Regions from separate parts of the Bradyrhizobium sp. USDA 4454 genome, predicted to be linked through region 2. Evidence: predicted binding sites of a transcription regulator. Region 2 holds the regulator's gene; each other region holds the start of a gene.
What was found. The regulator LexA, encoded in region 2, represses DNA repair genes until DNA is damaged. The targets are predictions, from matches to a motif close to TGTTCNNNNTGTGTTCNG.
Positions count from the first base shown of each region.

Region 1: the regulator LexA is predicted to act here: its motif matches at 2,496-2,513, upstream of ACVIW0_RS25115 (ImuA family protein).
Region 3: the regulator LexA is predicted to act here: its motif matches at 1,700-1,717, upstream of ruvC (crossover junction endodeoxyribonuclease RuvC).

Region 1 covers NZ_JBTRCN010000001.1:5,385,332-5,389,609, forward strand. The annotation lists gene ACVIW0_RS25110 (Y-family DNA polymerase) at 1-1,567, opposite strand, end outside; gene ACVIW0_RS25115 (ImuA family protein) at 1,629-2,423, opposite strand; gene ACVIW0_RS25120 (UdgX family uracil-DNA binding protein) at 2,681-4,111, shown strand.
Region 2 covers NZ_JBTRCN010000001.1:3,859,160-3,863,437, reverse strand. The annotation lists gene ACVIW0_RS18075 (molybdopterin molybdotransferase MoeA) at 1-1,139, shown strand, start outside; gene lexA (transcriptional repressor LexA) at 1,383-2,087, shown strand; gene ACVIW0_RS18065 (hypothetical protein) at 2,356-2,784, shown strand; gene ACVIW0_RS18060 (hypothetical protein) at 2,941-3,168, shown strand; gene ACVIW0_RS18055 (ComEC/Rec2 family competence protein) at 3,165-4,278, opposite strand, start outside.
Region 3 covers NZ_JBTRCN010000001.1:1,171,286-1,175,563, forward strand. The annotation lists gene ACVIW0_RS05420 (methyl-accepting chemotaxis protein) at 1-569, opposite strand, end outside; gene ACVIW0_RS05425 (YebC/PmpR family DNA-binding transcriptional regulator) at 787-1,533, shown strand; gene ruvC (crossover junction endodeoxyribonuclease RuvC) at 1,743-2,270, shown strand; gene ruvA (Holliday junction branch migration protein RuvA) at 2,554-3,171, shown strand; gene ruvB (Holliday junction branch migration DNA helicase RuvB) at 3,168-4,217, shown strand.

The DNA.
Region 1 (4,278 bases), 1.5 Mb from region 2:
CGTCGCGCAGCTCACTCTCGTAAAGACCATCGCGAAAAATCCAGAAGCGCTGGCCCTCGGCGTCCTCGACGCGGAAGTAGTCGCGCGTCAGCGCCGCGCCGTCCTGCTTCCACCATTCCATCGCGATGCGCTCGGGGCCCTCGACCCGCACCACCGCATGCAGAGCGCGCCGCCAGGTGAATTGATGCGGCGGGCCGTCGGGCACGCTCGCGAACGGCACCTTGATCGGCTCGGGCGGCTCGAACAGCCTGAGCGGCCGCAGCGGCGGCTCGCCGATGGCGCGCTCCGGCCAGGCGGCGGCGCTGGCGGCGGCCAGATGATGCTGCGCCGGCAATGCGAGCGCAGATCGTTCGGGGATGTGGCTCTCGAGCGGCAGATGCACGACGACGCGCTTTCCCCCGATGCGGGCGGCGATGCGGTCGATCAGCGCCGAGATCTCGTCATTGTCGTGCACGGTCGCGTCGAGATCGCGTTGCTGCTGCACCACGATCTCGGTACGCCCGGCGGCAAGACGAATGAGATCGAAGCCGAAGCCGGGATCGAGCGGATCGTTGAGCGCATCGAGCCGCTCGCGGAACAGGCGGTCGATCATCTCCGGCCGTGTCACCGGCCGGCCGGTCTCGACCATGATCGTGCGCACCGCACCGTCGGTGCGGAAGAAGCTCGCCTCCAGCTGCCGGGCGCCCTTACCTTGCCTGTCCATCGCCGCAACCAGCATTTTGGCGAGGTTTTGCAGCGTCAGCGCGATCACGGTGTCGGTGGCGATCGGTTCCGGGAAACGCTTCTCGACGATGTAATCGGGCAGCGGCTTGCGCGGACTGATCGGGGCATCGCCCCGCCCGAGCGCGTGGCCGAGCAAGCTGGTGAAATCAGCACCGAACCGCGCCGAGATCTCGTGCGGCGCGCGCGCGGCGACATCGCCGATGGTCTTCAACCCGGCGCGGCGCAGACCGGTGGTGATCGCGGCATCGGCACCGAGCGCCGACACCGGCAGCGGACCGACCGCTTGCGCTTCCTCGCCATCGGCGACAATCTTGCCCGACGCGTGACGCGTCAGAGTGCGCGCCGCGATCGAGGTGCCGGCAATCGCGGCGCTGACGGCAAAGCCGCGCCGGCTCAGCGCATGGGTCACGATCTGCAGCAGCGCCCGCTCGCCGCCGAACAGATGCGCGCAGCCGGTGATGTCGAGGAACAGGCCGTATGGCGCGTCGAGCGCGACCAGCGGCGTGAAGCGGTCGCACCAGTCGGCGATGTCGTTCAGCGTCTTCAGATCGGCGGCCGGATCGGCATCATAGACCGTGAGCTCCGGACAGATCGCCCGCGCATTGGCGAGCGGCAACCCGATCGACAGCCCGGCGCGCATCGCGGCCTCGTCGATTGCATGCAGCAGGATGGCGTTGTGGTCTTTTGCGACCACGACGCTGGGGAGGTCCGCTTGTTTCGCCTCGTTCGTAAGGGACGCATGAGCGGATGGGTTCCCTCCCCCCTTGCGGGGGAGGGCTAGGGAGAGGGGTGAGCCCCACGGGCGGTGCTCGTGGCTACCCCTCTCTCCAACTCTCCCCCGCAAGGGGGGAGAGAGCCCTGCCGATGTGCTCACCTCACCTGAAGGTTCTGCCGCCTCCCGAGCCTCAGCTTGCGAGGCGATGTCCTGCGCGAGCTTGCGCTTGATGCGATCGATGGGCAGGCGTGGCAGCCACAGGCTGAGGATACGCCGACGGTTCACTGAATTGGCACTCATCACATTTCCATTCCATGATCCATCGCCCTACCGGGCCATGACGGTTGCGCACGAGTTCGGCCTCGACGCGCGGCGCGCCCCAGGCGCTTGCGGCATGGCCGGGCGGCGAATGCGCCGCGCGCACGATCCAGCGCGTCTCCGCGGTCGAGGGGATTGGCGTGGCCGCGATCCGCAGCACCAGCGCGGTGACGCCGGAGGCTTGCGCGGCCAATGTCAGCTTGCGGCTGGCGACGAGATCGAGCTGACGCGCCTGGCCCCAGATTTCGAGCACGACCGCGCCGAGCGCATCGCAGACCAGCGCATCGGCCGCGGTGCGCAGGGCGCCGTCGACATCGGCGGCACGCACCGTGACCAGAAGGCGCGGATCGAGGCCGAGCTCGGCGAGCCCACGCATCGACAGCGCGCCGTTCTCGCGATCGGAAAAATCCTGCCGCACCCAGACCAGCGGCTTGCGCGTCGACACCCGTCCGGCGAGCCCTGCGATGAAGCCGGTCGCAGCACCGCTTTGATGGCCGGCGGCGAACACCTCGTGCAGCGCGGCCGGCGCAAGCCCGCCGCGCAGCATCGCGTCCGCGCTCGTGTGGCCGAGCGCGATGCGGTTCGGCATCGCCGCCTCCGATGGCGCCTCGATGCGCGCGATGCTGCCGCGCAGAGACGCAAGCGTACCCATGCGTGCGCCATTCATATGCGCCGCTCCTTCCCAACCAAAATTTGAGGCCGTCACTTATCTGAACAGAGAACCAGGGACTGGCCCATTTGTTCATGATATGTTCTAATATAAAGCTAACAGGGCCCGCGGAGTCAATCGGATTGGTGAGCTCATCGATTCATCAGTGGAATCAATGGGATTCAGCAGCCGAAAAGCGGCCGCAGCCGGATCGCCCGCAGCGTCAGGCGCGGAAGGCCCTGAAAATGGCGGCGTGACGGAAACGGAGCAATCGCATGCGTATCATCGTGCTCGACAACGACACCGATTTCGAAGGCTGGCGCAAGGCCGCGCGGCGCCTGGCGACACATGACGTGAAGCCCGCGGAGGTCACGTGGACCATACGCCGCGATGACGAATTGTCCTCGGCGGCCTGCGCGAATGAATTGCCCGATGCACCGCAGGCGCAGTTCAGCGTGTCGGCCAAATTCATCGAGCTCGCAAAGGCCGCGATCCTGCATCGCGACGATGCGCGCTTCGCCCTGCTCTATCGCCTGCTCTGGCGGCTGCGCAGCCATCACGATCTGCTCGGCGCGGCTACCGATCCCGATGTCGCCGAGGTCCACGCGATGGCGCGCGCGGTCTATCGCGACATCGATCGGATGCACGCGCAGCTCCGCTTCCGCGAGATCGGCCGCGAGCGGACGGCACATTATGTCGCCTGGTTCGAGCCGGAGCATCGCATCGTCGAACGCGCCGCACCTTTCTTCGCCGGCCGCTTCGCCGACATGCCGTGGTCGATCCTCACGCCCGACGTCTGCGCCCATTGGGATGGGCACGCGATCTCGATCACGCCGGGCGTCGCCAAATCCGAGGTGCCGAGCGAGGACCGGCTCGAGGAGGCCTGGCGGCGCCATGACAACGGCTTCGCCAATCCGGCGCGGCTGAAAGTGATGGAGATGCCACAGGCCTATTGGAGGAACCTGCCGGGGGACTCGATCATTAAGCCGCTGATCGAAGACGCCATGCGCATGACCAGCGGCCCCTTCATCGCACGCAAGGCGGCCGAGCCGCAGCAACGGGATCAGCCGATGCCTCGCAAGTCGACTGCAAACAAGCAGGCTCACGATACGATCGCCGCCTTGCGCGACGAGGCCGCCGAGTGCCGCGCCTGCCCGCTGTGGAAGGACGCGACGCAAACCGTGTTCGGCGAAGGACCGCAAAGCGCGACGCTGATGCTGGTCGGCGAGCAGCCCGGCGACAAGGAGGATCTCGCCGGCCACCCGTTTGTCGGACCGGCCGGGCAACTGCTCAATCGCGCGCTTGAGCAAGCCGGCATCGATCGCGCCAAGGTCTACATCACCAATGCGGTGAAGCACTTCAAATTCGTGCCGCGCGGCAAGATCCGGCTGCACCAGAAGCCGAACACGCCGGAGATCCGCGCCTGCCGTCAGTGGTATGAGCGCGAGCTTTCCGCCATCAAGCCGGAGTTCGTCGTCGCGCTCGGCGCCACCGCGGCGCAAAGCGTGCTCGGCAAGATTACGCCGATCAACAAGAACCGCGGCCGCCTGATCAACCACGACACCACCAAGGTGCTCGTCACCGTGCACCCGTCCTATCTGTTGCGATTGCCCGACGAGAAAGCCAAGGCGCTGGAATATCAGCGCTTTATCAACGACCTGAAAATCGTCGCAGATCAGTTGCGCAATTCGGCCCGCGCGGCCTGAGTTCCACCAGCCTGTGGAACCACACTTCAACGTGAAATTGTTCTAAGCGACAAACAAATACCTACAACCTTTAATTGATCCGTGGTACTGTGACATGTTCCGCAGGTAATCGGGCGTCATGTTCACGCCATGGCGTACCCCGAGGCGGGCGCGCCGTGCGGTTTGCT
Region 2 (4,278 bases):
TCGCGCTCGATGCCGCCTATCACCGCACCCTGGCGCGCGACCTCGCCGCGCGGCGCACCCAGCCGCCGCAGCCGATGTCGGCGATGGACGGCTATGCGGTGTGCGCCGCCGATGCGGCTGACCTGAAGGCACGGCTGAAGGTGATCGGCGAAGTCGCCGCCGGCCGGCCGTTCGAGCGCACGGTCGGCGCAGGCGAAGCGGTGCGGATCTTCACCGGCGGGGTGATCCCTGACGGCGCCGACGCCGTCATCATCCAGGAAGACACCGCCGTCGACGGCGACCACATCACGATCACCGAGCCAGCCGCCGTTGGACGGCATATCCGCCCCGCGGGGGTCGACTTCCGCGAGGGCGACGTGCTCCTCTCGGCCGGCAGCCGCCTCTCCGACCGGGCGCTGTCGCTGGCCGCCGCCATGAACCATCCGGAACTCGCCGTCCGCCGCCGTCCGAAGGTCGCGGTGCTGGCGACCGGCGACGAGCTGGTGATGCCGGGCTCGCAGCCCGGACCCGGCCAGATCGTCTATTCCAACGGCTATGCGCTGCGGGCGCTGGCCCGCGACGAAGGCGCCGAGACCGTCGATCTCGGGGTCGCCGCCGATACGGTTGCGGCCACCACGGCGGGGATCCGCCGGGCCCGCGATACCGGCGCCGACATCCTGATCACCACCGGCGGCGCCTCGGTCGGCGACCACGACCTGGTCAAGCAGTCGCTGGAGGCCGAGGGCGTCGCGATGGCGTTCTGGCGGATCGCGATGCGGCCCGGCAAGCCGATGATGCACGGCCGGCTCGGGGCGATGCGGGTGATCGGCCTGCCCGGCAATCCGGTGTCGTCCTATGTCTGCGCCTTCCTGTTTCTGGTGCCGTTGATTCGGGCATTGAGCGGCCGAACAGCGATTCATCATCGCCGCGCGAGGGCCGTGCTCGGCCGCAACCTCGCCGCCAACGACCAGCGCGAGGACTATCTGCGCGCGCGTCTCGAGGCGCGCGACGACGGCACGCTGATCGCAACGCCCGTGATGCAGCAGGATTCCTCGCTGCTCGGGAATCTCGCTGCGGCACGGGCACTTCTCGTGCGTCCGCCGTTCGCGCCCGCGACTGCCACAGGCAGCGAGTGCGAGATCCTGATGCTGCCCGAATAGGATTTTCTCACCGCGCCGATCGGGCGCCGCCGGGCGCGTTCACCTGAAATTAAGTGGTTGCGGAACACATATCGAACATATAGTGTCCGTTCATGATTTGTTTCGAGTACTGGTGTCTACAATCGGGAGGCGGCCCGGGAGCGCTTGCAACAAGCACCAAGCTCCCCTGGTCAGGCCCGGCCTGCAGGCCCCACTGAAGAGTCTCGGAATCGAACGACGCTATCAACCGGGGGAATACTCGAGATGCTCACGCGCAAACAGTACGAACTTCTGCGTTTCATCAATGAACGTCTGAAAGAGGCCGGCGTCCCGCCCTCATTCGACGAGATGAAAGATGCGCTCGACCTGCGCTCGAAGTCCGGTATCCACCGCCTGATCACTGCGCTGGAGGAGCGTGGCTTCATCCGCCGCCTGCCCAACCGCGCCCGCGCCATCGAAGTCATCAAGCTGCCTGAGCTGTCGGCCGGGGGCGGCAACGGCCGCCGCGGCTTCACCCCGAGCGTCATCGAAGGCACCCTCGGCAAGCGCACTTCTACGCCGCCGGTCGCCGAGGATGACGGCAATCGTCCGGTCGCGGTCCCTGTGATGGGCCGGATCGCCGCCGGTACCCCGATCGAGGCGCTGCAGACCCGCAGCCACACCATCAGCGTACCGCCCGACATGCTCGGCTCCGGCGAGCATTATGCGCTGGAGGTGCGCGGCGACTCGATGGTCGATGCCGGCATCCTCGACGGCGATATGGCGCTGATCCAGCGCAACGACGTCGCCAATACCGGCGACATCGTGGTGGCGCTGATCGACGAGGAGGAAGCCACCCTGAAGCGCTTCCGCCGCCGCGGCGCATCGATCGCGCTGGAGCCCGCCAACACCGCCTATGAAGTGCGCATCCTGCCTCCGAACCGGGTCCGCATCCAGGGCAAGCTGATCGGGCTCTACCGCAAGTACTAAGCTGCAAATACTTGATTGCAAATACTTGCGGCGGCGAGGAACGAGCGTCACATCGGATCGTTCCTTGCAAGATAGCGCAGCATGCGGTCTGCCCGATGCGCTCCGATACCTCTCGCGCAGTGTCGCGTGTTTGTGATTGAGGCGGTCGCGGGCGAGTCGTACAATCGCCCAGAAACGAGCTGACACTCGTTCGCTATCGTCCACTCTGGTAGAGGCCCATGCCTCAAAGAGAGGCACGGGTCGCTACCTCCATTTGAGGAGCCATCCGATGTGTGACTATAGTCTGCACGCCGTGGCATCGCGCCCCGCCATTGTCGGAGAGACGCTGATCACCACGACCTTCCGCGGCACGTCGACCCGCGGCTTTGCGTCGGAGAACGATCCGACTGTCGCGGTCTGCATGCTGCCGGGCACCGAGCTCGCTTTCGCCGAGAACGTTCGCTATGACAGCCGCTGGATCTGGACCAAGACGCTGAACTATCGCGTCGGCGTGTTCAACGAAGTCGAGCCCGACGTGCCCGATCGTCATCATGACGCGGTCGAATTCCCCGACGGCAGCCACGTGTTGGTGACCCAGCTCGTCGAGGGACAACGCGTCAGCGTGCTGCAATTGCCGGCACTGCATCCGCCGGTCACGCAGAAGCCGAAGGTCGTGGAGCGGCGGCCCTCCGCATTTACGTCGCTGTTTTTGGGTTGAACGCATCGTCGCCGCCGGATGACCGAGCGGCGAGTGACCGAAAGGATTTCGAGCGACCCCGGACACCGGTTCCGGGGCGCGGCGGGAGATTTGCGTCGGCGGCCACCTTGGCGCATCATCGGGCGCAGAGGATGTGCGCTCACGGAAACCTGCTCGGTGGTCGATAAGGTCACATGGCAAAAGGCTGGACGCGTCACGGAGCCGGGCCGCTACATGTTCCGGTTCGGCTGGTTGACGGTGACGGCTGATGACCTGAAGGTCTGGGAGCAGTTTCCCGAGGCGTCCTTCACCCTCGTCAAGAAGCCCGACGCCGGCCCCGATTCCGACGAATACCATCTCGGCCTGTTCGAATTGCCGGCCAGCCCCTCGCCGGACCACGGCTAATCCTCCCCCTGCACATCGCTCTCCGCCGGCGTGGCGTCGACGGCCGGCCGTGGCGCGGCGGCGGGGGCGCGGAGCGTCGTCTCGGCATCGCCGTCGCCGGGAACCGCCGGCGACCACGGCCGGTCGATCCCGCCGGGCTTGACCGCATCGATGGCGTAGCCGTCACGGGTCCGCCGCAGCGCCAGCGCGCCGTGACGCCGCAACCGCTCGACGTCGACCACCGAGGCCGCGCAGCCATGCGGCGCCGGCCGGGCGGTGACGATCAGCGCCGCGCGCTCGCAATCATCCGCCAGCGCCTCCGGCCGGCTCGCCAGCGCAACGAAGGCATCGCCGGGCCCTTGCGTCACGCAGCCGCTCGGATCGCAGGAGACGCCCTCGCCGAGCGATGCATCGGTGGCCGCCCGCGCATCGGCGTCCGCCGCCAGCCACTCCTTCACCAAAAAGGCATCCTTGGCGCTATGCATCAGGTGCAACCGCCCGTCGCCGCCGCGGACCGCGACGTTGCGGCCATCGGCGGAAATCAGCACGTCCGGCTGCGGCACCCTGAGCGCCCAGATCGACGCCACGACCAACAGCACCGCGCCCGACCAGCGCAGCGGCGTGCGCAGCAGCCCGAGCAGGATGAGGCCCGCGCTGGCGGCGATCAGCGGCCCGATCCCGAACGCCGCCATCCGGCCGACCGCACCAGGCAGCGCGGCGACCCATTGCGTCACGAGGATCATCCAGTCGATGCCAAAGCCCATGATCGCCCAGAACACGCCGTCGAAGCCGAACGGCATGGCGACGAGTCCGAGCAGGCCGGCCGGCATCACGACCGCCGACACGACAGGCATTGCCGCGAGGTTCGCGAGCAGCCCGTACGGCGTCACGCGATGGAAATGGAACGCGGCGTAGGGCGTCGTCGCCAGCCCTGCCACAAGGGAAGCCAGCATCAGCATCGTGAGCTCACGCCCGCCCCACAGCGCAACCCGCGCGGTCGCCGAATGATCGGGCGAGGCCAGCAGGTTCGGCAGCCCGATCTGCACCAGCGCGACCAGCCCGAGCGTCGCCGCGAACGACATCTGGAAACTCGGATGCACCAGCGCCTCCGGCGCGATCGCCAGCACGATC
Region 3 (4,278 bases), 2.7 Mb from region 2:
GTGGCGACCACCGCAAAACCCTTGCCGGCGGCGCCGGCGCGTGCCGCTTCGATGGTCGAGTTCAGCGCCAGCAGCGTGGTCTGCCGGGCGATCTGCGCGATCAGGTTGACCACGTTGCCGATGGCGGCCGAGGATTCGCGCAAGCGATCGACATTGGCGGTGGCCTCGCGCGCCGCGGCCGCGGCGTCGTCGGCGAGTTGGCTCGCGCTGCGGACCTGTTGGCCGATGCCCTCGGCGGAATGGGTGAAACGGTCGGCGGCCTCCGAGAAGGTCGTCGCGGTGCTCTGCGCATCGCTGCTGTGGCCGGTCAGCGCATCGGTGCGGGCACGGATGGCGGCAAGCTTGGCTGCCGTCGCCTCGGCGCCGTCGGCCACCGAGCCCGCGGCGCGCTCGAGCTGGCGGATCATCGCGCCCAGCTCGAGTTCCAGCAGTTCCAGGATCTCCTTCGAGGAATCCGCGGACGAATCCCTGGACGAATCCTGGGCCGAATCAGTTTCGGTCGGAACCTGCGGCGCGACGGCCGGCGCGACCGGCTCCGGCACTTGCTTGCGAAACAAACCGAACGCCATGGGAGCTCTTTTGCGGGCTTATGGAAAGTTGCGGCGGGACGGGCGCGATCCTCGCATCCGGGCATGAAGTCATGGTTAACAAGTGCCTCATGTTCCGGCTTGCGGTAGTATTCCTCCGCCGGACGGCCCCCAGCCGATCTTTGATTTTGACCGCCAGGGGCCTATAAGGCCGCGTTTTCCATCCCCGTTCAGACCCTAAGCTCCGAAGAGACGTCGCATGGCCGGCCATTCCCAATTCAAGAACATCATGCACCGCAAGGGCCGGCAGGATGCCCAGAAGTCGAAGCTTTTCGGCAAGCTGGCCCGCGAAATCACCGTCGCGGCCAAGCTCGGCACCCCGGACCCGGCGATGAACCCGCGGCTGCGCGCCGCCGTGGTGGCGGCCCGCGCCGAGAACATGCCCAAGGACAATATCGACCGCGCCATCAAGAAGGCGGCCGGCAATGAGGGCGAGAATTATGACGAGATCCGCTACGAGGGCTATGGCCCCGGCGGCGTCGCCGTGATCGTCGAGGCGCTGACGGACAACCGCAACCGCGCCGCCTCCGACATCCGCTCCTTCTTCACCAAATCGGGCGGCAATCTCGGCGAAACCGGCTCGGTCGCCTTCATGTTCGACCGCACTGGCATCATCGAATACGACGCCAAGATCGCCTCCGACGACGCCATGCTGGATGCCGCGATCGAAGCCGGCGCCGACGACGTCGTCTCCAGCGAGGCCGGCCACGAGGTCTACGCCTCGCCGGACACCTTCCGCGACGTCGCAAAAGCGCTGGAGGCGAAGTTCGGCGAGCCGCGCAAGGCGGCGCTGACCTGGAAGCCGCAGAACACCGTCGCGGTCGACGACGAGACCGGCGAAAAGCTGTTGAAGCTGATGGACCTGCTCAACGAGCACGACGACGTCCAGAACGTCTACGCCAATTTCGAGGTGTCCGACGCGCTGATCGCGAAGATGGGCGGCTGATCCACTTGCTCCGCTGTCATCGACCGGGCGATCCAGTATTCCAGAGGCCGTAGTGCTTGAGCCGATAAGCCGCGGCGTACTGGATCCCCCGCTTTCGCGGGGGATGACGCGCAAAGGCGGGATGATGATCAGGGGCCGACCGCGACCGCGGCAGGGGATGAGGCTCCGTTTGTGTTTCGTTCTCGCAGGCCAGGCGGTATCACTACCGCATGACATCGCAGCCGATTCGCTCTCCCGTCCGCATCATCGGTATCGATCCGGGTCTCCGCCGCACCGGCTGGGGCGTGATCGAGACCGAAGGCAACCGTCTGGTCTATATCGGCTGCGGCTCGGTCGAGCCGCCGGACGGTCTGCCGCTGGCGAGCCGGCTGCTCGCGATCCATGAGGGGCTCGCCGCCGTGCTCGGCGACTTCAGGCCGGCCGAGGCCGCGGTCGAGCAGACCTTCGTCAACAAGGACGGTGTGGCCACGCTGAAGCTCGGCCAGGCCCGCGGCGTCGCCATGCTGGCGCCCGCAATGTTCGGTATCTCGGTCGCCGAATACGCGCCGAACCAGGTCAAGAAGACCGTGGTCGGCGCCGGCCATGCCGAGAAGAACCAGATCCAGGTGATGCTGAAGATCCTGCTGCCGAAAGCCGAGCCGCCATCCGCCGATGCCGCCGACGCACTCGCGATCGCGATCACCCACGCCCATCACCGCCAGAGCGCCGTGCTGCGGCTCAGGGTGGCGAACCTATGATGGGGTCTTCCGACGTACGGCCAGGTGAGGGGAGCACACCGGTTGGGCTCCCTCCCCCCTTGCGGGGGAGGGCTGGGGAGAGGGGTAAGCCACGGGCTCGGACCAACGATGTGCGACCACGATGTATCAACAAACTTCGCGAGCCAATTGAGCGCGGTGCGAACGTTGTTCGCGCGAAGCGTTGGACAATCGAGCAAGCGGCACCCCTCTCCCTAACCCTCCCCCGCAAGGGGGGAGGGAACCCGTCCGCTGGTGCCTCCCTTACTGAGTCCGGGTGGCTCGCATGATCGGCAAGCTGAAGGGCCTGATCGATTCCTACGGCGAGGATTATGTGATCCTCGACGTCGGCGGCGTCGGCTATCAGGTGCATTGCGCCGGCCGCACGCTGCAGGCGCTGCCACAGCCAGGGGGCGCCGCGGTGCTGTCGATCGAGACCTATGTCCGCGAAGACGCGATCAAGCTATTCGGTTTCCGCTCGGATCACGAGCGCGAATGGTTTCGCCTGCTGCAGACCGTGCAGGGCGTCGGCGCCAAGGTCGCGCTTGCGGTGCTCGGCACGCTGCCGCCGACCGATCTCGCCAACGCCATCGCGCTGCGCGACAAGGCGGCGGTGGCGCGCACGCCGGGCGTCGGGCCGAAGGTCGCCGAGCGCATCGTCAGCGAATTGAAGGACAAGGCCCCGGGCTTTGCCGATGTCGATCCCGCGGTGGTGCAGCTCTCGGGCGCGATCGACAACAACCGCGCGCCGCGCCCGGTGACGGATGCGATCTCCGCGCTGGTCAATCTCGGCTACGGCCAGCCGCAGGCCGCCGCCGCAATCGCCGCCGCCTCGCGCAGTGCCGGCGAGAAGGCCGAGACCGCGCAGCTGATCCGGCTGGGGCTTAAGGAATTGTCGAAGTGAACCCGCCCTCGCGCATGGTCTCGCCCGAACGCCGCTCCGACGATGTCGGCGACACCGCGCTGCGGCCGCAGTCGCTGACCGAGTTCGTCGGCCAGGCCCAGGCGCGCAAGAATCTCTCGATCTTCATCGAGGCCGCGAAGAAGCGCGGCGAGGCGCTCGATCACGTGCTGTTCGTCGGTCCCCCCGGCCTCGGCAAGACCACGCTGGCGCAGATCGTCGCGCGCGAGCTCGGCGTCGGCTTCCGCGCCACCTCGGGCCCGGTCATCGCGAAGGCCGGCGACCTAGCGGCGCTGCTCACCAATCTGGAAGAGCGCGACGTATTGTTCATCGACGAGATTCATCGCCTGAGTCCTGCGGTCGAGGAAGTGCTCTATCCGGCGATGGAGGATTTCCAGCTCGATCTGATCATCGGCGAAGGTCCCGCGGCGCGCTCGGTCAAGATCGAGCTGTCGAAATTCACCCTGGTCGGCGCGACGACGCGCGCAGGCCTGCTCACCAATCCCTTGCGCGACCGCTTCGGCATTCCGATCCGGCTCAATTTCTACACCGTGGAGGAGCTGGAGAAGATCGTCACCCGCGGCGCCCGCGTGCTCAACATCGGCATGAGTCCCGACGGCGCCAACGAGATCGCGCGCCGCGCCCGTGGCACGCCGCGCATCGCCGGTCGCCTGCTGCGCAGGGTGCGCGATTTTGCATCCGCGGCCGACGCCGATTCCGTCGATCGCGGCATCGCCGATCGCGCGCTGAGTGCGCTCGAGGTCGACAGCGCCGGGCTCGATGCGATGGACCGGCGCTATCTCTCCACCATCGCGCTGAACTATGGCGGCGGTCCGGTCGGTGTCGAGACCATGGCGGCGGCGCTGTCGGAGCCGCGCGATGCGATCGAGGACATCATCGAGCCCTATCTGATCCAGTGCGGCTATCTACAACGCACCCCGCGCGGACGGCTGCTGACCTCGCACGCCTTCCGCCATCTCGGCCTCGCTGAGCCGAACCGCGATCCCGGGCAGTTCGGCCTGTTCGGCGGCAATGGCGACGAGGACTGAGCTTCTGCTCTCGAAGACGTGAAGAATCGTGTTGGTGCAGCGCATTTGCGCTGCCGGTAAC